3 linked regions of the Arenibacter algicola genome follow. Each later gene encodes a partner of the first gene's protein in a complex. Links are inferred from orthologs where the notes say so. Each region holds a gene or a part of one and is shown in the gene's direction. Other genes may lie near its edges. The genes, in order: tsaD, tsaB and tsaE.

The links.
Region 2: the proteins of tsaD (region 1) and tsaB are in contact, whole or in part, in a solved structure (PDB 4WQ4), measured with the Escherichia coli proteins. The link is inferred for Arenibacter algicola from one-to-one orthologs.
Region 3: the proteins of tsaD (region 1) and tsaE are in contact, whole or in part, in a crystal structure (PDB 6N9A), measured with the Thermotoga maritima proteins. The link is inferred for Arenibacter algicola from one-to-one orthologs. Residues at the interface, in WP_004082750.1 of Thermotoga maritima: Cys10, Asp11, Arg49, His50, Leu82, Gly84, Gly135, Gly136, Glu154, Thr155, Leu156, Asp157, Asp158, Ser159, Glu162, Asp165, Lys166, Arg169, Leu170, Tyr175, Lys213, Thr214, Leu217, Tyr218, Gln221, Arg222, Asn324; in WP_004082108.1 of Thermotoga maritima: Leu37, Gly38, Lys46, Lys57, Val59, Lys60, Ser61, Thr63, Phe64, Thr65, Leu66, Met67, Val69, Pro71, Tyr82, Arg83, Leu84, Asp86, Asp88, Phe89, Asp93, Ile128, Asp130, Glu131, Arg134.

Annotation. Positions count from the first base shown.
Region 1 is NZ_JPOO01000003.1:1,540,841-1,547,993, forward strand. Bases 1-2,786 are described here. They hold tsaD (tRNA (adenosine(37)-N6)-threonylcarbamoyltransferase complex transferase subunit TsaD), read left to right. Parts: upstream 1-773; coding sequence 774-1,799; downstream 1,800-2,786. Other genes in these bases: U735_RS0117070 (translocation/assembly module TamB domain-containing protein), read right to left, coding at 1-686; U735_RS0117080 (TfoX/Sxy family protein), read left to right, coding at 1,940-2,287; U735_RS0117085 (16S rRNA (uracil(1498)-N(3))-methyltransferase), read left to right, coding at 2,304-2,786. Outside these bases: more of U735_RS0117085, read left to right, coding at 2,787-3,008; U735_RS0117090 (DUF4159 domain-containing protein), read left to right, coding at 3,154-3,804; U735_RS0117095 (AI-2E family transporter), read left to right, coding at 3,808-4,896; U735_RS0117100 (THUMP-like domain-containing protein), read left to right, coding at 4,904-6,082; U735_RS0117105 (M15 family metallopeptidase), read right to left, coding at 6,427-7,153.
Region 2 is NZ_JPOO01000001.1:735,184-742,378, forward strand. What follows is about bases 1,762-4,589. They hold tsaB (tRNA (adenosine(37)-N6)-threonylcarbamoyltransferase complex dimerization subunit type 1 TsaB), read left to right. Parts: upstream 1,762-2,753; coding sequence 2,754-3,425; downstream 3,426-4,589. Other genes in these bases: U735_RS0103070 (TolC family protein), read left to right, coding at 1,762-2,734; U735_RS0103080 (mechanosensitive ion channel family protein), read right to left, coding at 3,428-4,258; U735_RS0103085 (dodecin family protein), read right to left, coding at 4,440-4,589. Outside these bases: U735_RS0103060 (ABC transporter permease), read left to right, coding at 1-172; U735_RS0103065 (efflux RND transporter periplasmic adaptor subunit), read left to right, coding at 204-1,352; more of U735_RS0103070, read left to right, coding at 1,394-1,761; more of U735_RS0103085, read right to left, coding at 4,590-4,640; U735_RS0103090 (NifU family protein), read right to left, coding at 4,711-5,613; U735_RS0103095 (PorP/SprF family type IX secretion system membrane protein), read left to right, coding at 5,732-6,724; U735_RS0103100 (vWA domain-containing protein), read right to left, coding at 6,894-7,195. UniProt on the Escherichia coli protein: Required for the formation of a threonylcarbamoyl group on adenosine at position 37 (t(6)A37) in tRNAs that read codons beginning with adenine.
Region 3 is NZ_JPOO01000003.1:544,851-552,035, reverse strand. The notes cover bases 2,659-5,476. They hold tsaE (tRNA (adenosine(37)-N6)-threonylcarbamoyltransferase complex ATPase subunit type 1 TsaE), read left to right. Parts: upstream 2,659-3,771; coding sequence 3,772-4,182; downstream 4,183-5,476. Other genes in these bases: U735_RS0112540 (alanine dehydrogenase), read left to right, coding at 5,261-5,476; U735_RS0112545 (hypothetical protein), read left to right, coding at 4,646-5,203; U735_RS0112550 (hypothetical protein), read left to right, coding at 4,362-4,553; porX (T9SS response regulator signal transducer PorX), read left to right, coding at 2,659-3,687. Also shown: lpxD (UDP-3-O-(3-hydroxymyristoyl)glucosamine N-acyltransferase), read right to left, coding at 1-852; U735_RS0112565 (HD domain-containing protein), read right to left, coding at 876-2,105; more of porX, read left to right, coding at 2,143-2,658; more of U735_RS0112540, read left to right, coding at 5,477-6,460; U735_RS0112535 (DUF4258 domain-containing protein), read left to right, coding at 6,464-6,844; U735_RS0112530 (proline dehydrogenase family protein), read right to left, coding at 6,841-7,185. UniProt on the Escherichia coli protein: Required for the formation of a threonylcarbamoyl group on adenosine at position 37 (t(6)A37) in tRNAs that read codons beginning with adenine.

The DNA of each region.
Region 1 (7,153 bases):
ATCACCTTGCCCAATAAATTGGATTGAGGGGTCTTGATGCTGAGGGAGTCAAAACGCATCTGCTGTTTGGTATACTTGAATTCTGTGGCCATTTCATTCACGACCACTCCCCTTTTACTATTAAAGGACATCTTTTGAATATTGGCCGCCACATCCGGACCAACAATGGTAAAATCCGAAGCGGAAATATTAAGATCTACAAAATTCAACATTTCTGTTGTCTCCCTATTTTCGTCTATGAGCTTAAATTTACTATCGCTTATTTCTACGTCGGAGGAAGAAAAATAAAATGGCGGAGTCCCCGGGGCACGGGGTTTTTTATCGTCCAACTTATCAATAAACACCTCAAGATTGGTGCTCTTGTCATCCTGATAGGTTCTAAGTTTAAAATTGAGTCGCTCTATGGCTATATCGCCAAACTCCAATTTACCGTTCACCAAATTCCTAACGTTAAGGATGGAGGTACTTAAATTATCTATATAGAACAGGGTGTCCTGTTTGTAATCCTCAATATAAACGCCTTTGAGTGAAGTATCCCAGGAAATTAGGGAAATCCTTAAACGATCAATATTAATATTGGTGCCAAATTCCTTATTGATCTCTGTTGTGGCATACTTGGCAAAACGGGTCTGGACAAATGGCAAGGAAAGTATAACACTGCCCAAAACGCAAATAAGAACGAGCACCAAAAATACTCTGACCAGAATTTTTCTTAATTTTTTGATAGGGCTTTATGTTTTACCTTTGTACATTCAAATTTTATTCCAAACAAAGTGGATAATAAAACTATTTATATTTTAGCCATTGAATCCTCGTGCGATGACACTTCTGCCGCAGTATTGTGCGGCAATAGGACACTTAGCAATATTGTGGCCACGCAAAAAATACATGAGGAATACGGCGGGGTTGTTCCCGAACTCGCCTCACGGGCACACCAACAAAATATTGTACCTGTGGTGCACCAAGCATTAGCCAAAGCAAATATCGATAAAAAACAGTTATCCGCCATAGCTTTTACACGCGGACCAGGACTAATGGGATCTTTATTGGTAGGAACCTCTTTTGCCAAATCCCTTTCCTTGGGATTGGGTATTCCTTTAATTGAGGTAAACCATATGCAGGCCCATATTTTATCGCACTTTATTGAGGAAGAAAATTACAAAATGCCTTCCTTCCCCTTTTTGGCAATGACCATTAGTGGAGGACATACGCAAGTAGTATTGGTAAAGGATTACTTTGACATGGAAATTTTAGGCGAGTCCTTGGATGACGCGGTAGGGGAAGCCTATGACAAGAGTGCAAAAATATTGGGACTTCCATATCCAGGTGGCCCCCTGGTTGACAAATATGCCCAGTTGGGAAACCCCAAGGCTTTTCCATTTCCCAAGCCCAAGGTAGATGGATTAAACTTCAGTTTTAGCGGTCTAAAGACCAGTATTCTGTATTTTATACAGCGGGAAACAAAAAATAATCCAAATTTTATCGCTGAAAATTTAAACGATATCTGTGCTTCCATCCAATATACCATCATCAATATTCTAATGGATAAAATAAAGAAGGCCGTGAAGCAGACTGGTATAACACAAATAGCCATTGGCGGTGGAGTGTCTGCGAATTCGGGCATTAGACAGGCCCTTAAAAAGGCCGAGGAAAAATGGGGATGGACCACCTATATCCCAAAATTTGAATATTGTACGGATAATGCCGCCATGATTGGCATTGTAGGATATTTGAAATACAAAGAAATGGACTTTGTAGACCAAAGTATTACCGCCAAGGCGAGATACGTGATTGAATAACAAGGTGAAAGGTTCAAGGTTCAAGGTCCAAGGTCCAAGGTTCAAGGTTTAAGGTTTACTGAATATTGCTCCATTGCTTGATAGTCCTTGACTAGGACAAATGATTTTTTTGAATATGTATCTTGAAACCATAAAATATTATGGCATACAACGAACAATTTGCGCAACGAATAAGAGCCAGTTTTGAATTGCAGCCCCAAGCTGTGCGATCGAATATTACCGAAAAGAAAATGTTTGGTGGAATTGCCTTTTTATATTGTGGCAAAATGACCGTAGGCATTATAAAGGACAATCTTATGGTAAGGGTCATCTCCAGTAAAATGGATAGGATTCTGAGTTCTGAACACGTAAGGCCTATGGATTTCACAAACCGTCCCATGAAAGAGTTCGTCTATGTGTCCCAGGAGGGAATTGATACCGAGGAACAATTATTAAATTACATTGAATTAGGACTGGAACACGCCAAACAAAAACTGAATAAATTATAATCTTCACAACTAGAGCATGCAACTTTTCTACCATCCCGAATTAGAAAACAATACGGACCAATTTATTTTTCCTCCCGATGAAAGTCGGCATATTTCCAAAGTACTGAGGAAAAATGCGGGCGATATTTTGCAGATCACCAACGGCAAAGGGCTTTGGTTTGAAGCTGAGATTCTTGTTCCCGACCATAAAAAATGTAAGGCAAAAGTAGTTTCCCGAACCCAGGTACCGCCAAAACCGTATCAACTCCATATGGTTGTGGCCCCAACAAAACTTAACGACCGCTTTGAGTGGTTTTTGGAGAAGGCAACGGAAATTGGGGTTCATCAGATTACCCCCATTATTTGTGACCATTCCGAAAGAAAGGTCATTAAAATGGACAGAATGGAGAAAGTTATCCAAGCTGCCATGAAACAATCCCTACAATCCCATTTGCCACAATTAAATCCCGCTATTTCCTTTAAAGAATACATGACCCAACCTAAGAGTGGGGAACTTTACATAGCACATTGCGAGGAAGATAAAAAAACGGAACTGTCCCATTGCGCAGCTGCCAAAGAAAACACTACCATCTTAATTGGCCCGGAAGGCGATTTCTCTCCGGAAGAGATAAAATTGGCCTTGGACAACGGATTTGGGGCGGTTGCTTTGGGAAACACAAGGTTGCGCACAGAAACTGCAGCCATAGTGGCCTGTACCACCATTGCCTTAATTAACTTGTAATGCACAACTGGACATATCTTGGCGAGGTATAGTTTTATTAAGAATTAATATTCTTTGCCAAACCATGGAATGTTATACATGGCCCTTTTAGTTTTTTAACTGGTTAATATTCTTAAATTTGAATATCGTAATAGTCCGAGTGCATATGAAGCAGCTAGTTATAATATTATTGATATTCAATTTTTATATGACCGATAGTTCATACGCGCAGGAAATCGCCATTTTAAAATATGGTGGCGGAGGTGATTGGTACGCCAATCCTACAGGACTTCCTAACCTAATAAAATTCTGCAACCAACAACTTAGGACTACCATAGATCCCAAGCCGCAAACAGTGGAGGTAGGTAGCCCCAATATCTTTCAATATCCATTTATACATATGACCGGGCATGGAAACATATTTTTTTCAGGGGAGGAAGCAGAAAACCTAAGAACTTATTTACTGGCCGGCGGATTTTTACACATAGATGACAATTATGGAATGGAACCCTATCTGCGCAAAGAACTCGCCAAAGTATTTCCGGACAAGGAACTCATAGAATTAGGAGCAGATCACCCCATTTTTCGGCAACAATTCCAATTTCCAAAAGGATTGCCCAAGATACATGAACATGACGGCAAACGTCCACAGGCGTTTGGCATTTTCGAGCAAAACCGCCTAATACTTCTTTTTACATTTGAAAGCGACCTTGGGGACGGTTGGGAAGACCCTGAAGTGCATAACGACCCCCAAGAGGTCCGATTAAAGGCTTTACAAATGGGGGCCAATATTATCTCCTACGTTTTTAAAAGTTAAAATATGACATCAAAGACAATAGCAGAAGGTATTTTAAGGGCTCTTGGAGTTATTGTAGCCATTGTAATACTATTGGCTTTCCTATATAAAAATAGTGCCGTACTTATATACATAGCAATAGCTGCAGTTGCGAGCTTGATTGGACGGCCCATTGTTTTATTTTTTCGTCAGAAATTAAAATTCAACAATACGGTGGCTGTTATAATAACTATGATTTTCCTTGTAGGGGTCGTTGCCGGGGTAATTGCCCTATTTGTACCCTTGCTTATTCAACAGGGACAGAACCTATCCCTTCTTAACATAGATGCCTTACAGACCAATTTGGAGGACTTGTATCGCCAGCTCCTGCAATATATTGGGGTTAAATCCGAAGACTTGGAGCAAAGTATTAAAGATTCCCAGTTGTTTTCCAACCTTAACTTTGGAATTCTTCCAGATTTCCTAAACTCAATAATCGGCATATTGGGAAGTTTTAGCGTAGGACTATTTTCCGTACTTTTTATAGCCTTCTTCTTTTTAAAGGACAGTAAGCTTTTTGAAGCATCCATACTCACCCTAATCCCTGATAATAAGGAAAATAAATTTCAACATTCCATGGAAACCATCAAAAATTTGCTTTCCCGGTATTTTGTTGGCCTGGTGCTCCAAATCTTGATCCTGTTTGTCATTTACTCTATTGTCCTTTTCATTTTTGGAATCGAAAACGCTATAGTAATCGCCTTTCTCTGTGCCCTTTTAAACCTTATTCCCTACATAGGCCCTATTATTGGAGGCATATTAATGGCGGTTTTAACCATGACCAGTAACGTGGGAGCCGATTTTAGCAGTGTAATTTTACCAAAAACCGGCTATGTAATGATCGGTTTCATCATTGGCCAATTGGTAGACAACTTTTTCTCCCAGCCTTTTATCTTTTCGAACAGCGTAAAATCGCACCCTTTGGAAATTTTCCTGATCATCATTATTGGAGGTTTGCTCCTAGGAGTAACAGGAATGATTATAGCGGTACCTGGCTATACGGCGATAAAAGTGATCTTAAAGGAATTTTTTAATGAGAATAAAATTGTGAAATCCCTTACCAAAAATTTATAACCCCACCTTGAACAAAAATATACTAACATCTGAAATTCAATACTTTATAAACAAAAATTTAAGGACGGAACTTATAACTATTTTGTTAAAACCCTTGAACCTTGAAGGTGTTAGCAACAAGGAAATTGCAGAACAAATTGAAGCCAAGAACAGATGCTTGGATAAGCTTCCCACCTGGTTTGGCACTGAGAATATCTACTACCCCAACAAATTAAATATTGAACAGACTTCCTCCGAAACAACCGCCCAATATAAAGCCGGGATAATAAGTGGAACAGCACTATTGGACATGACCGGCGGCTTTGGGGTAGACAGTTATTTTTTCAGCCTCAATATAGGACAGGTACATCATTGTGAAATGAACATGGAACTATCCCAAATAGCGGCACACAACTTTAAGGTTTTGGGCAGGACCAATATTTTTACCCATGCCATGGATGGCATAGATTTTTTAAAAAATTCGAAAGTTGAGTTTGACTGGGTATTTATAGATCCTTCCCGTAGAAATGATGCCAAAGGGAAGGTTTTTTTATTGTCGGATTGTATTCCGAACGTACCGGATAATCTAGATGCTATTTTGTCCAAGGCGAAGAAAATAATGATAAAAACCTCCCCTCTGCTGGACCTATCGGCCGGCCTTCGGGAGTTGCACTTCGTAAAGGAAATACACATTGTTGCGGTTAAAAATGAAGTAAAGGAAATCCTATGGATATTGGAACAGGGCTATGATAATGAAGTTTTGGTAAAAACGGCAAACCTTGGCGGATCAGAAATGGAAAAGTTCAACTTTTCACTTGATGATGAAAAAATAGCGCACTCCAATTACTCGGACCCCCTTGAATATTTATACGAGCCCAATTCGGCCATTCTAAAGTCGGGGGCCTTTAAGACCGTAGGGGATAAATTCAATATGTATAAGTTACATGATCACTCGCATTTATACACCCAAAATCAATTATTGGATTTTCCTGGCAGGAGGTTTAAAGTTATCAAGACCATTCCCTTCAATAAAAAAGAATTACAAAGACTGGAATTAAAAAAAGCAAATATTACCATTCGGAATTTTCCGATAAGTGTGGCGGAAATAAGGAAGAAATTTAAGATTAAGGATGGTGGGGAGGTCTATCTGTTTTTTACCACCAACCCGAAGGGTGAAAAAATTGTGGTTGAATGCCACAAAATTTAAGCGAGTGGGAACGTGCTGCACTAAACAAAACTAGGTGACTTCACTCCCCGATACAATTCGGGACGTTACAAAAAAGCAACTCCTATTAAAGTGACTGGATCAGTCGTATCAAGGCCTATCACTATTACTTAAATAACGAATCGCAATAACATTAATACAAAGTCTAACAGTTAAGAGATGGAGTGCTTGGGTGTCCAAGAAATCTTATTTTTCCGAGCCAAGGTTTGCGCTTTCTACCACTTTTGGCTTCTCCTTTCTAGGGGAAGGTGGATTCTCGACCAGGAGCCGAGGAGTCGGAAGGTATTGGATTTTAGACTACTGTAATAATAATCCCTGACACGCCGTTAATCGCAATCCCATTTAAAATTGGCCACCTTGTCATTGGAGGCAGTACCCAAATTGTAATGCCACCACTCCGTTCTTATGGACCAAAATCCATATTTTTCCATGGTTTCCTTTAACAACAACCTATTATCCAGGACATTCCTAGGTAGATCCAAATTGTCATGGTAAGCCCTTTTTCCAAAAAAATCAAAATCGGTCCCCATATCCAATTCTTCCCCATCCAAGGTGGTCAAAGTAATATCAACAGCACCGCCTTTATTATGTATAGATCCCTTAACAGGGTCGGCAACGTACTGCGGATTGGGGACTATGGCCCACATTTTATATTGTACGTCGTTTGGGCGATAACAGTCAAAGAACTTTATTTTAAATCCTTTGTCCATAAATTCCTTGTTGGCCAAAAGCAGTGCCCGGGCCGTTTTAACCCTAGTGTAACATTCCGCACAATCGTAGACCTTGGCCTTTAAAAAATTATTTTCTGTGGCATAGCGCAGGTCGTACACAAAATCCTCGCTATAATCGGCCAACCTTACAAACAAAGTGTCCGCAAGACCGTCCAGGGATTTAAGATTGGTTTTGGGAACTTCCTCTTTCATCACTTTCCGCATTTTTACGGAATCCTTCACCTCAACCGACTTTTCCACATCTTCCTTTGGATTCTTGTTCACCACAACTTCCTTACAACCAAAAGAAAGGGTCAATGCCAAAAGTACCATTCCCTTAAAA
Region 2 (7,195 bases), on another replicon or contig:
GATCAATAAGTTAACCCAGGGTATGGATTTTCCTTACGCCAATCCAACTGTGCCCATACCTTATGTTTTGGGGGCCTTGGCCTTAATGGTAGTGCTTGGGACATTAATAGGCCTGATACCTGCGCAAAGAGCAGTAAGTATAAAACCAATAGATGCTTTAAGAGAAGAATAAAACAAACCAATAAAAATAAATATATAGTAAAATGAACAAGATTGTAAAATATGTGCTAATCGGAGTTTTGGTGCTGGGAGCTCTTTGGGCAGCGGCCTTTTTTGTGAAGTCGAATAGTAAGTCGGCCATTACCTACGAGACTAAAAATCCTTTTACCGCCAATATCCAAAAGAAATCTGTGGCAACCGGAAAGGTAGTGCCCGAGGACGAGGTAGAGATAAAACCTCAGATTTCAGGTATTATAGACGAAATCTTTTTGAAAGAGGGTGCCAAGGTAAATGCGGGCGACCTAATTGCAAAAATAAAGGTGGTTCCTAATGAACAGTCCATGAACCAGGCTAGAGGTCGGGTAAAAAATGCAGAGATAGCATTGAACAATACCAAGATTGAATATGACCGGAATAAGGCCATATTTGATAAAGGAGTAATTTCTTCCCAAGATTTTAATACGCAACAGTTGCGATATGACCAGGCAAAATTGGAACTTCAGAACGCACAATCCGATTACCAGATTATCCGTGATGGGTCTGCCGGTGGCAGTGCCACGGCCAACACTAACATTCGGGCTACTGTTTCCGGGACTGTCCTTGAGATTCCCGTGAAGGAAGGAGATCAGGTAATTCAGAGTAACAACTTTAATGACGGGACTACCATAGCCACTATTGCCGATTTGAGTATTATGATATTTGAAGGGAAAGTGGATGAAGGTGAGGTGGGAAAATTGGAATTGGGAATGCCCCTGGAAATTAGTTTGGGCGCCATTAACGATAAAAAGTTTGATGCCAAACTTAGGTTTATTGCACCTAAGGGGGTTGAGGAATCTGGAGCTGTACAGTTTAAGATAGAGGGCGATGTAACCGTGGAGGACGATTTTTTGATCCGTGCCGGTTATAGTGCCAATGCCTCCTTGGTACTGGAAAAGAAGGATAGTGTAATGGTAATACCAGAGGCGCTTTTACAATTTGATAAGGTAACGGATAAACCCTTTGTTGAAGTGGCCATAGGTACTGTAGAGGAACAAAAATTTGAAAGAAAGGATGTTGAAATAGGGATTTCGGACGGGGTTAATGTGGAAATTGTTTCGGGCATTACCAAGGATGATAAGGTGAAGATATGGAACAAAACGGAGCCTATTAAGAAAGGTACCGAAGAAGATAGTGAAACAGAGGAAGGCAAATAAGCGGAACATCAATCAAAAAACAATCAAAAAATAATCAAAACATGAAAATTAAGATACTTATAGGGTTGTTTATTTTCTGTTGTGGCGTACTATCCGCCCAAGAAAAGAAATGGACCTTGGAAGAATGTGTTTACTATGCCGTGGAGAATAACTTGACCATAGAGCAGTTTGAACTCGATCTTGAAAATGCCAAAATAGATAAGTCCGATGCCATCGGTGATATGTTGCCCAATTTTAATGCAAATGCAAGTGTTTCCGGTAATTCTGGGCTCGTTTTGGATCAATCCAGGAACCAACAGGTCACTGGAACCGTAACAACTGCATCAGGAGGATTTAGTTCCTCGGTAAATCTATTTAATGGGCTCAGGAATATTCATAGGTTAAATAGGGCAAAACTGAATGCCTTGGCCAATCAATATAGATTGGATAACTTAAAGGACGATATTATGCTTGCGGTGGCCAATGCCTACTTACAGGTTTTGTCCAATAAGGAGTCGCTTAAAGTCTTTAGGGCACAATATGCCGTTACCGAGCAGGATCTGGTCAGGACCAAGGAATTGGTGGATGCCGGTGTTGTTCCAAGAGGTGATTTGTTGGAAATAGAGGCTACTGCCGCGAATCAGGAACAGCAAATTGTAAATGGTGAGAACCAAGTGTTGATCTCCAGGATTAGCTTGGCACAATTGCTTCAAATCAGGGACTACGAAAATTTTGATATCGCGGATGAGGAATTTGACATTCCACCCTCCAATATATTGGACAATTCCCCCAAAACGATTTTCGACAAGGCCCTTACCTTTAGGAATGACATTAAATTCTCACTTTCCAATGTGGAATTGGCTCAAAAAGATTTACAAATAGCCAAAGGTGCAGTTTACCCAACTTTAGGGGCTTTCTTTAACTATGGCACACGATATTCAAGCGAATTTAGGGATCCAGTGACTTTTAATAGAATCGCCTTTGCCGACCAGTTGTATTTAACGGATGGTATTGCCTATGGGCTGCAATTGAATATTCCTGTATTTAATGGATTTAGTGTTAACAACAATATTAAAAGGGCCAAAATTGGGGTAGAAAGGTCACGTTTGCAGTTGGAACAGGATAAATTGGATTTGGAAACCAATGTCAATCAGGCCTATGTAGATGTTAAGAGCTTTTCAAAGGCCTATGAAGCTGCCCAAAAAACTTTGGATGCCCGTAGGTTGGCCTATAATTATTCAAAAGAGCGATTTGATGTAGGCCTAATGAACGCCTTCGATTTTAGTCAGTCGCAGTCCAGGGTAGATAATGCAGAGGCCGAATTAATAAGGACCAAATATGACTATATATTTAGATTAAAGGTTCTGGAATTTTATTTTGGTTTACCTATAACATTGGATTAAGCTATATTTGCGGTCTATTATGGCTATGATATTAAATTTAGAGACCGCAACCACGAATTGTTCCGTGAGTATTGCCAACAAAGGGGAAATAATTTCTTTAAGGGAAGATAATAGTCCAAACTATTCGCATTCGGAACAGTTGCACATTTTTATAGAGGAAGCTTTGAAAGGGGCTTCCTTAACTTTTAAGGATATATCCGCCATTGCCGTTAGCAAGGGTCCTGGGTCTTATACGGGACTGAGAATAGGAGTGTCGGCAGCCAAGGGGCTCTGTTTTTCATTGGATCTTCCGCTGATATCGGTTTCCACACTGGAAAGTTTGTCCAAGCAGGGATATGAAAAAACCTATGATTTTATAATTCCTCTCTTGGATGCCAGGAGAATGGAAGTATATTCGGCAGTTTTTGATGCGGAAGGTAACAATATAAGGGAGACCAGAGCAGAAATTATCAACAAGGATAGTTTTTTGGAATATGCACAAAAGGGCAGTGTTTTGCTAATTGGGGACGGAGCGGAAAAATGCAGGGAACTGTTGGATCACCCAAATTTTAGTTACCGTTCGGCATTGCCTACAGCTAAAGAAATGGGAGTATTGTCCTATAAAAAGTTCAAAGCAAACGATTTTGAAAATGTCGCCTACTTTGAACCATACTATTTAAAGGACTTTATGTTGCCATCCAAAAAATCTTAGACTCAAGATTGGTGGATAACCCTTTGCGGGAAAGGAATTTCTATACCTGCGGCATCAAACCTGTTTTTTAGCTCTTCCATAACATGAAAGTGGGCTGCCCAAAATACTTCATTTTCGGCCCAAAAACGCAAGGAAAGGTTAACGGAGCTATCTCCCAATTCGGCCACATATACTTCTGGGGCCGGATCTTTTAGGATGTTTTCATTCTCCGCACATATCTCCAGTAAAATTTCTTTGGCCAATTTTATATTGGAGCCATACCCTATACCCACCGCAATCTTGTCCCTTCGCGTGTTTTGGGCATTGTAATTAATGATGTTGTTATTGGATAATTGGCCATTGGGAACTATGGCGATTTGATTTCCAAAGGTGCTTAGTTTAGTTGTAAAAATGGTAATTTCCTTAACCGTGCCATCTACCCCTTGGGCGGAGATAAAATCACCTACCTTAAATGGTTTAAACACCAAGATAAGTACTCCTCCTGCAAAATTGGCCAAGGAACCTTGTAGGGCCAGGCCAATGGCCAGACCGGCGGCACCAATAATGGCCACCAAGGAAGAGGATTGAACACCCATCTGGGTAATTACCAGTACAAATAGCATTATTTTAAGGCCGATACTGATAAAACTCATCAAGAACGATTCCAGGGAAGGGTCGTATTCGGCCTTCCTAAAAAATTTCTTGACCATTCTGTTGATTAATCTTATAATCCAAAGACCTACTACAAAAATAAGTGCGGCTGTGACCAGGGAGGTGGCCAAACCGGGCAAAATTTCCCATGCCCATTCCTGGGCTTTAGTAATGTTGTCCTCGTAGTCGTTCAATATATTCATGTAATTTTAATTTTTTGCAAAACAATAAAAAATCCATTTCCTTGTCAAATCCCAAACACTAAACAATTGTTAATCTTGCTGACAATTACTGTTGGAATCTAGAGTTTTGATTAGGGTTAGAAAAATATAGTACAAAAAAAGCGCCTTTTATCGGCGCTTATTGATTGAAATACGAATAATATTAATTCACTTCAAAAGTGATTTTAACATTTACCCGATAATTGTCGATTTTTCCATCCTTAACGGTAGCACTTTGTTCATTAATGTAAACCGAACGTATATTTTTTACCGTTTTGGAAGCATGATCAACAGCATTTTTAGCAGCATCTTCCCACCCTTTGTTGGAATTTGCCAATACTTCGATAACTTTTAAGATAGACATAGTATAAATTTTTAGATTCTCTTAAAGTTAACAAATAAAAGCCAGAATGAAGGGTTATTGTTATTGAAAATCAACCATTTAAGGCAACTACTTCATTTACCATATCGCCCATCATATTTTTAAGCATGGTTTCGATTCCATTTTTTAAAGTATAGGTAGATGATGGGCAACCACTGCAAGCTCCTTGCAAAATAACGTTGACGGTTTTTGTGTCCTCTTCATAGGACTTGAAGAGAATGTTGCCACCATCACTAGCTACTGCGGGTTTTACATACTCCTCTAAAATATCAATGATCTGCTTGGATATGTCGTCCAAATTGGTGTCTTCCAATTGGGCTTCCGGGGTGTTGGTATTTTGTTTTTGAAGACTCTTGGCCGAAACCACTTCCTTGCCGGCCGCAATAAAATCCCGGATTTTTTCACGAAGCTCCAAGGTAATATCGTCCCATTCCGCAACATCATACTTGTTTATGGAAACATAATTAACATCAAAAAACACTTCCTTTACAAAGGGCAGCATAAATAGTTGTTTGGCCAATTCCGAATCTTTGGCCTCATCTATGTTTTTAAATTCAAAAGTCGTTGGTACAATTCTTTTGTTGGTCACGAATTTCATCACGGACGGATTGGGGGTAACTTCGGCATACACTGTTACGGCCACCTTCTTTTGATTTTCATCCTCCTTAACAACAGGCTCGCCAGCATTAAGATAATCTACCAACTGCTGTGCCACACTATCCTTAACATCGTCCCATTCCACAATATCATAACGCTCCAATCCTATAAAGTTACCTGAGATATAGACCGTTTTAATAAACGGTAGATAAAATAACTGTTGGGCCAAAGGCGAAATTATAGCTTCGTCTATGTTTTTGAATTCGTAGTTATTATTTTTTGTTATGAAATGATTAGTCTCAAATTTCAGTATCGCCGGATTCTTCGTGGGTACCACGGTAATTATAAACTCCTCCATTTAAATATTTTTTACAAAAGTACGAAGGTTTTCTAAGTTATGGCATATATAATAATGTAGTATTTCAACCGTTATCATTTATATTTGGACGATGTTATTAACGCACCCCTCATCTTAAATGAAACGACATTTATTGATTTTACTTTCGTTTTTTGCGATTGGCTATCAGTCCATTGCTCAAGAAGGCGTTCCTGTTTATTTTGATTATTTAGCGGATAACTACTATTTGGTATACCCGTCTATGGCCGGAATAGGCGAAGGAGGGAAAATTAGGGCAACTATTAGAAAACAATGGTTTAGTGTAGATGAGGCTCCCAATATGCAGACCTTGAATGCACATTTTAGGGTTGGTGAAAGAAGCGGCTATGGAGCTACCGTTTTCAATGATGCCAACGGCTATCATTCCCAAACGGGATTTAAACTTACCTATGCACATCATTTGAGATTGGGTGGGGACTTTAGAAGTCTAAATCAACTCTCTTTTGGACTTAGTGCAGGCATACAGCAAAGTAATTTGGACGAGTCGGAGTTTGTTTCTGTTATTCCAGATCCAATAATTACGGGTTCCAGGAATAGTGTTGGCTATTTTAATATGGATTTGGGAATGTCCTATAATTTTATGGAATTCTATGCCCATGCCGCTGTCCATAATCTAATGGGGAGAGGTAGGGATCTATATTCGGCCATAGAGTCCAATAACTTAAGAAAATACCTCATATCATCGGGTTATGTGTTTGGAAAGAGCGAATGGCAAGTAGAGCCTTCGGTTCTATTTCAGTTTACCGAGTTTACCCAGGAAAAGGCAATCGATATTAACGCCAAGGTTTATAAGAGTGTAGATTTTGGAACGGTTTGGGGCGGTCTTTCCTATCGAAGAAGTTTTGATGGGGCACAATACCAAACTGCCAGCGATTTTGGGGAACAGCGTTTACAGCTTTTTACTCCAATTGTGGGGGTTAACTACAAGAATTTTTTGGTCTCCTATAACTATTCCTACCAAATGGGGGATGTTAGATTTGATAATGGCGGATTTCATCAAATTACCCTTGGTTACGATTTTGGACAGACTGAGAAAAGATACGATTGTAAGTGCCCAGCTGTTAATTACTAATTCCGAAGCTGCGCTTTGCAGTTTGTCAATATTTCCTTTATTATTGATATATGGTACTTGTGTATCCAAGAATTAAATGTCCAACAGATTTTTTAGATCCATTGAACATTTTATTAAATCTTTCATTCTTTTACAGCCTTAAGAGTATATTTTTTAGTAGGTAAAGGGCTTATTCCCAACGATAATTTTTCTTGGCCGCCTGTTTTTTAATAGCGATAAGCATGGCATTTTCCAATTCACCCTTTTCATTATCCTTTTGCTGTGAGGCAATATAAGCTTCCCTTTTGCTGTTCAGGTCTTGGATTTCTTTTTGGATATCGCTACGCTCCTTTTTCTTTCCTTCTATAAAGGATGCAATTTCAGTTTTGGATTTTCCCTTTAACTCCATTGGCAATTGCTCCTTTTTAATCTTGTCTATGTCAAACCCTTCGGCCTTGGAGGCATCCACTAAGTCCCAGGAAGAATTGGTGT
Region 3 (7,185 bases), 990 kb from region 1 along the record:
CCTGTCCCCTATTATAATATGACCAACAATACCTACTTGTCCCCCTATTTTGCAGTACTTTCCAATTTTAGTGGATCCGGCTATCCCGGTCTGCGCAGCGATTACGGTATGTTCCCCAATTTCTACATTGTGGGCTATCTGAATTTGATTGTCCAATTTTACCCCTTTCCTCAGAATGGTTGAGCCCAAGGTGGCACGATCAATGGTGGTACCCGCCCCTATATCTACATTGTCTTCAAGAATAACGTTTCCTGTCTGTGGAACAGTTATATATTCTCCATTTTCAGAAGGAGCAAATCCAAAGCCATCGGCTCCCAAAACAACTCCGCTATGCACCACACAATTGTTGCCAATAAGGGTTTCGGAGTATATTTTGGCCCCGGCAAAGATGACCACATTATTGCCTATGGAAACATTGTCTCCTATATAGACGTTGGGATATATTTTTACATTGTCCCCAATCTTCACGTTATTGCCCAAATAGGAAAAAGCCCCTAAATAAAAATCCTTGCCATGGGTAGCGGTATCTGCTCTAAAAACAGGTTCCTCAATGCCAATTTTATTATTTTTGACCTGATTGTAATATTCCAAAAGTTTGGAAAAGGACTTGTAGGCATCATCCACTTTTATCAAGGTGGTTTCTAAATGATGATCTGGAACAAAGTCTCTATTTACAATGGTTACAGATGCTTTTGTAGTATAAATGAACGAAGTGTATTTTGGGTTGGCCAGAAACGTAAGTGCTCCTTTTTCACCTTCTTCTATCTTCGCCAATTTATGTACAGCTATCTCTGGATTGCCCTCTACATCCCCTTCCAAAATACCCGCGATTTGACTTGCTGTAAATATCATGGGGACAAAAGTAAGAAAAATAGTTAAACGGAAACTTTAGGATAGCACATATAATATTTGGTAACCGTCTTTGAAAGCGTTTTCAAATATTGTTGATCGGAGGCCTTGGCTACATCCGTAATTCTGCCATTACTACGTAGAATGTTTATATTCTGACTTTTGGAGTTATACGCCTGGTTTTTAATCTCCCCTGAAAACACAAAATAGGCCGTTTCCTCATCCGTTAATTGATGCTCGTTTTTAAAACTTAAAAAATGCCTGTTCAGTTTATCTTCATTAATAGGCTTGTTCTTCAGTTTTACATGTAAAAGCCTGCGATTAATGATCATTTTACAGAGTTTTGACAATACAAAATCGTCATGATCCTGCCAACTTTTAATGGCCCACAAAATATCTACATCATCCAATTGGGCAAACAATTCCAACTTATCCTGGGAAAATTCCTCTTTCGGAATTTTGTTTTCCATAAAGAACTTGAGGGCGCCATTAAATTGAACATTTTCCCCTTTTGCCAACAATTCCTTGGCCCTTTGTAATATTTTTATCAAAAGCTGTTCTGCTACCAATCCGGTTTTGTGCAAATAAACCTGCCAATACATAAAGCGTCTTGCCATTAGGAATTTTTCAACCGAATATATCCCCTTCTCCTCTATCACCAACTCGCCATTTAGAACATTCAACATGGTAAGTAGCCTTTCGGAATTAATATTGCCTTCCGCAACGCCAGTGTAAAAACTATCCCTTTTTAAATAATCCATCCTGTCCATATCGAGTTGGCTGGAGACCAATTGGTTTAAAAATTTCTTAGGATATTGCCCTTTAAAGATGTCAATGGCCGTGCTTAATTTTCCTTTGTATTTGTGATTGAGGGCTTCCATGAACAATAAGGATATATGTTCATGATTTACCCCCTCCACAATACTGTGCTCCATGGCATGCGAAAAAGGGCCGTGTCCAATATCATGTAATAATATGGCACAAAGGAGTCCTTCCTCCTCTTCTGTTGTAATTTCTACCGACTTAAAACGCAGGACTTGAATGGCCTGTTGCATTAGGTGCATGCTTCCCAAAGCATGGTGGAAACGGGTATGGTGGGCACCTGGATAAACTAGATAGGATAGCCCCATTTGGGAGATTCTCCTTAAGCGCTGAAAATAGGGTTCAGCAATTAGATTAAAGATTAGTGCATTGGGTATTCCGATAAATCCGTAAATTGGATCATTGAAAATTTTGAGCTTATTTGATTTTATCAAAACCAGAATTCTTTACGCAGGCAAATATAAGGACTAAATGAACAAGATAACAATACTTTGGGTAGATGATGAAATAGATTTATTAAAACCGCACATCTTATTTTTAGAGGGCAAGAATTATAAAGTTATTACATGTCTAAGTGGTCGGGAGGCTTTGGATGAATTAAAGGAAACACATGTAGATATTGTTTTTTTGGATGAAAACATGCCCGGCATTTCCGGCTTGGAAACATTGAATGAAATAAAGGTGATCAATAATTCGCTTCCTGTGGTTATGATAACCAAAAGTGAGGAGGAATTGATTATGGAGGAGGCAATTGGTTCCAAAATAGCGGATTATTTAATTAAACCGGTAAATCCCAATCAAATTCTTTTGTCCCTAAAAAAGAACTTGGACCATTCCCGCTTGGTCTCGGAAAAGACCACCGCCAACTATCAGCAGGAATTTCGGAAAATTGCCATGGAATTGGCTATGGTAAACAGTTATGAGGAATGGGCGGAACTATATAAAAAACTTATTTCGTGGGAATTGAGATTGGAGGAAATTGAAGATTCAGGAATGTTCGAAATATTGGAGTCCCAAAAAACGGAGGCGAATCAACAGTTCGGAAAATTTGTCGAAAAAAATTACGAAAGTTGGTTTACCGATAAAGATGGTCCCATTATGTCCCACACCCTCTTTGGGCAATTGGTTAAACCGGAATTGAAGGACAACAAAACATTATTGGTGGTCATAGACAATTTGAGATATGATCAGTGGATGGCTTTTGAAGATACTTTAAATTCTTTCTATAGAAAACGTAAGGAACTGCCCTATTTCAGTATTTTGCCTACGGCTACCCAATATGCAAGGAATGCAGTTTTCTCGGGACTTACGCCATTGGATATGGAGAAAAAATATCCGCAATGGTGGAGAAATGATACAGAGGAAGGGGGCAAGAATCTTTTTGAAGCGGAGTTCCTAGAAGCACAGTTAAAACGATTGGGGCTGGAACTGAAGTGGGAATACCATAAAATTAGCAGCTTAAAACAAGGGAAGCACCTTTCCCAAAATTTTAGATCCCAAAAGGACAATGACCTTACGGTGATAGTTTACAACTTTGTGGACATGCTCTCGCATTCCAAAACGGAAATGGATGTTGTTAAGGAGTTGGCCGCTAATGATAAGGCCTACCGTTCCCTAACGCAGAGTTGGTTTAAGAACTCCCCCTTACTGGAAATTATTCAACAGGCACAAGGGTTGGGATTAAAGTTGATTGTTACTACGGACCACGGCACTATTAATGTTAAGCAGCCTTCCAAGGTAATCGGTGATAAGGAAACGAGTCTTAATCTCCGGTACAAAACAGGTCGGAGCCTAACCTATGAAGAAAAGGATGTATTGGAAGCAAAAGATCCAAAGAAAATATTTTTGCCCAATATAAACGTTAGCAGTTCGTACATATTTGCTAAAAACGATCTGTTCTTTGCCTATCCCAACAATTACAACCACTATGTGAGTTATTATAGGAATACCTATCAGCACGGAGGGGTGTCTATGGAAGAAATGATAATTCCCTTTGTAGTTTTGGAACCAAGGTGATCGTAGTTTCAATGACGCAAATAAAACTTCTATTTTAATAAATGGGGAATAGGATTTATCTTGCGCAAATTTTAATATTTTAAAATGACAATTTCCTATAACATTTCCCAAATATCTGATGTTGCCCAACAATTGATTACCAAGTTTCCTTCAAAAACGCTCTGCTTTTATGGGGAAATGGGGGCCGGTAAGACTACGTTGATCAAAGCCTTGGTGAAAGAATTGAATGGTGCGGGATCTACTAGCAGTCCCACTTTTGGTATCGTAAACGAATATCATAGGGAGAATGGGGAGCTGTTGGGGTATCATTTTGATTTCTACCGTTTAAATGACGAATCGGAGGCTTGGGATCTTGGGTTGGAAGAGTATCTGAGTGCCGATGCATGGATATTTATGGAATGGCCGGAAAAAATTGAAGGTTTACTTCCGCAGACAGCAACTAACATTAAGATTGAAATTCTGGATGAAAAAACTAGGCAACTATCAATTTTATAACTTTAATTGCTTTATGATTTCTATTATAGGAATACGGAATATGTTAAATGAAATTTTTTCAACTGACAATTTTTTTAGACAAAATACATGAATTAATCGATGTTCGGCGGGATGGGTAAAATATTTTTCTATTTTTGTTTTTAAATTAAACCCTTTATCGAACCTAAAATTTAAAAACCATGAAGATTAAAAAAACTTCCCTACTAGGCTTTGCACTTGCGGCATGTATTTCATTATTGAGTTTTTCCTGTACCCCTAACAGCACTGCAGAAGACGATTCATTATACGAACAAAATATCGACATATTAAAAATTAAGGTGCCGGCGAACGGTATAGATATTTTAAAGGTAAAAGTGCCTAAGAACGGTTAAGGCATTCTTTTCATATTTAGATGGGCTTCTGTATACTAGAAGCCCATTTTTTTTGTTATAATTAGAGTAAAACAATTACCCACTTGACCAATATGTTCAAAACGTTCCGCAAAGTCGACCAAAGCAACAAAACAAAGAAGTCGAGAAGTCTTCTAATTGGAAGTATTGTAGCGGTAATCATTGCCTTGACGCCCTTAATATTTTATTCTTACAAGTTCTTCCCTTCCGGAAGTACATTGGACCTTTATTTTTATACTTATGAAAGTAAATATCAGTTAAGTATAATTACCGTTATGTGGCTGTTTATGGCCAAATTTGTGCCCTTGGTGCTCTTGGTATTATGGTTCTTTACCTGTAAACATTGGTGGTATCACGTGTTGTTGATTCCGATAGCCATGTACGTCTTTCAGGTTGTTTCTTTAATTTATGAAGATCGGTTTATAGATGAGGTAGAAATATTTTGGTTGTTGCCAATTATGATAGTGGTAATACCATTTGTTTATTTTATTCGCTTAAAGCTGTTCGATAAACATGTTCTTGGCATCGATTTGGAGGCAATGGACCGGGAATTAAAGGCATACAAGGAAAAAGAACTTAAAGAAAAAGAGCGACTTCAAAAAGACGAAATGGCAAAAGAAAAATTATCGTAATTTTGATTTTGGATAGTTTCGATACATATCGGAATTTATCTGACAGATTTACAGCATATGAGCCAACATTCCTCACCGTTTAGCAAGCAGCAATTACTGCCCCAAGAAGAAACTTTGGAAATCCTAAGACAAAAAGGAGAGCTTTTTATTGGGATTCCAAAGGAAAACCAATACCAGGAAAAGAGAATTTGTCTTACCCCTGACGCCGTAAATGCAATTACGGCCAATGGGCACAGGATTCTAATTGAATCCGGAGCTGGAGATGGTGCCAATTATTCCGATGTGGATTATACCAATGCCGGGGGCGAAATAACTAGGGATACCAAGAAAGTTTTTGCCTGTCCAATAATTCTAAAGGTTGAGCCTGCTACCTTACAGGAGATCCAGTTGATCAACCCACAATCGACCATCATTTCAGCCCTGCAGATCAAGACCCAAAGTAAAAAGTATTTTGAGGAACTGGCCAAAAAAAGGATTACTGCAATTGCATTTGAATATATTAGGGATGATGATGGTAAATATCCGGCGGTACGCTCATTGAGTGAAATAGCGGGGATATCTTCGGTATTGATCGCTTCTGAAATTATGGCTGCCACCAACAAAGGTAATGGCCTTATGTTTGGAAACATTAGTGGTGTCCCACCAGTGGAGGTTGTGATTATAGGAGCGGGCACTGTAGGTGAATTTGCTGCCAGATCGGCCATAGGGCTGGGTGCCAATGTAAAGGTTTTTGACAATTCCATTACTAAATTACGGAGTATCCAGACCAATTTAAGACAGACTGTTTATACCTCTACCATTCAACCTAAAAATTTATTGAAGGCATTAAAGCGTTGCGATGTGGCCATTGGCGCTACCCGGGGCAAAGATCGGTCACCTGTTGTAGTAAGTACTACTATGATGGAGCAAATGAAGAAAGGGGCAGTAATTATCGACGTGAGTATCGATATGGGAGGGTGTTTTGAATCCAGTGAGGTAACAACCCATGACAAACCTATAAAAGTTAAGAATGGCGTTTTGCATTACGGAGTACCCAATATTCCTTCGAGATATCCAAAAACAGCTTCTATTTCCATTAGTAATATTTTTACTCCTTATTTGCTAAAGATTGGGGAAGATGGTGGTTTTGAAAATGCATTGCGATTTGATAAGGGCCTGCGCAATGGTCTATATCTATACCATGGTATCCTGACCAATAAATCTGTTGGAGAGTGGTTCGACCTCTCATACAGCGATATTAATTTTCTTATTTTTTAATTTATGGCATTTTTAAAGCGTTTGGGCTTCTTTATTTTTGGATTATCTATTGGCTTGGTTTTTTTGACGATTTTTCTAAAGAAAAAATCGCAGGAAACCGGTACCGAATTCTGCTATTTCCCAAATTGTAGGACCTTAAAGGATATCAGGTCCAAGCAAATTTCCTATTCGGACGCCATTGTTCAATTAATCCAACAAAAGGATTTGGACAGTACCGATATAAACGGTTTTTTATACAATGGTGATGTAGATTTTGGTATGAGTGAAACCAAGACCAAACCTTGCAAAACTTATTATATTGAGGGTATGGTGAAGGATAAATCGGCGATCTTGAAAGTGAAAAACTGTTCCGAAAAGGCCGTCATAGAAAGTGTTGCTTTTTAGATTTTTCTTCGCTTCCGTTCTTTTTTCAATAAGGTGAGTTCCCGGCTGGTTTGGCCCGCTACCGAGGTATTTTCCTCCGCCCGTCGTATTAAATAGGGCATTACGTCCTTCACCGGTCCAAAAGGCAGGTATTTGGCTACATTATATCCTTCTTTCGCTAGATTGAAGGATATATGGTCACTCATTCCATATAGTTGTCCAAACCAAATTCTAGGGTCGTTGTGTTCAATATTACTGGCCTCCATTTGTTCCATCAACCGGTAGCTACTTATCTCGTTATGGGTTCCCGCGAAAAGGGACATGGTGTCCAAATTTTTCACCATATAGGCTACCACATTATC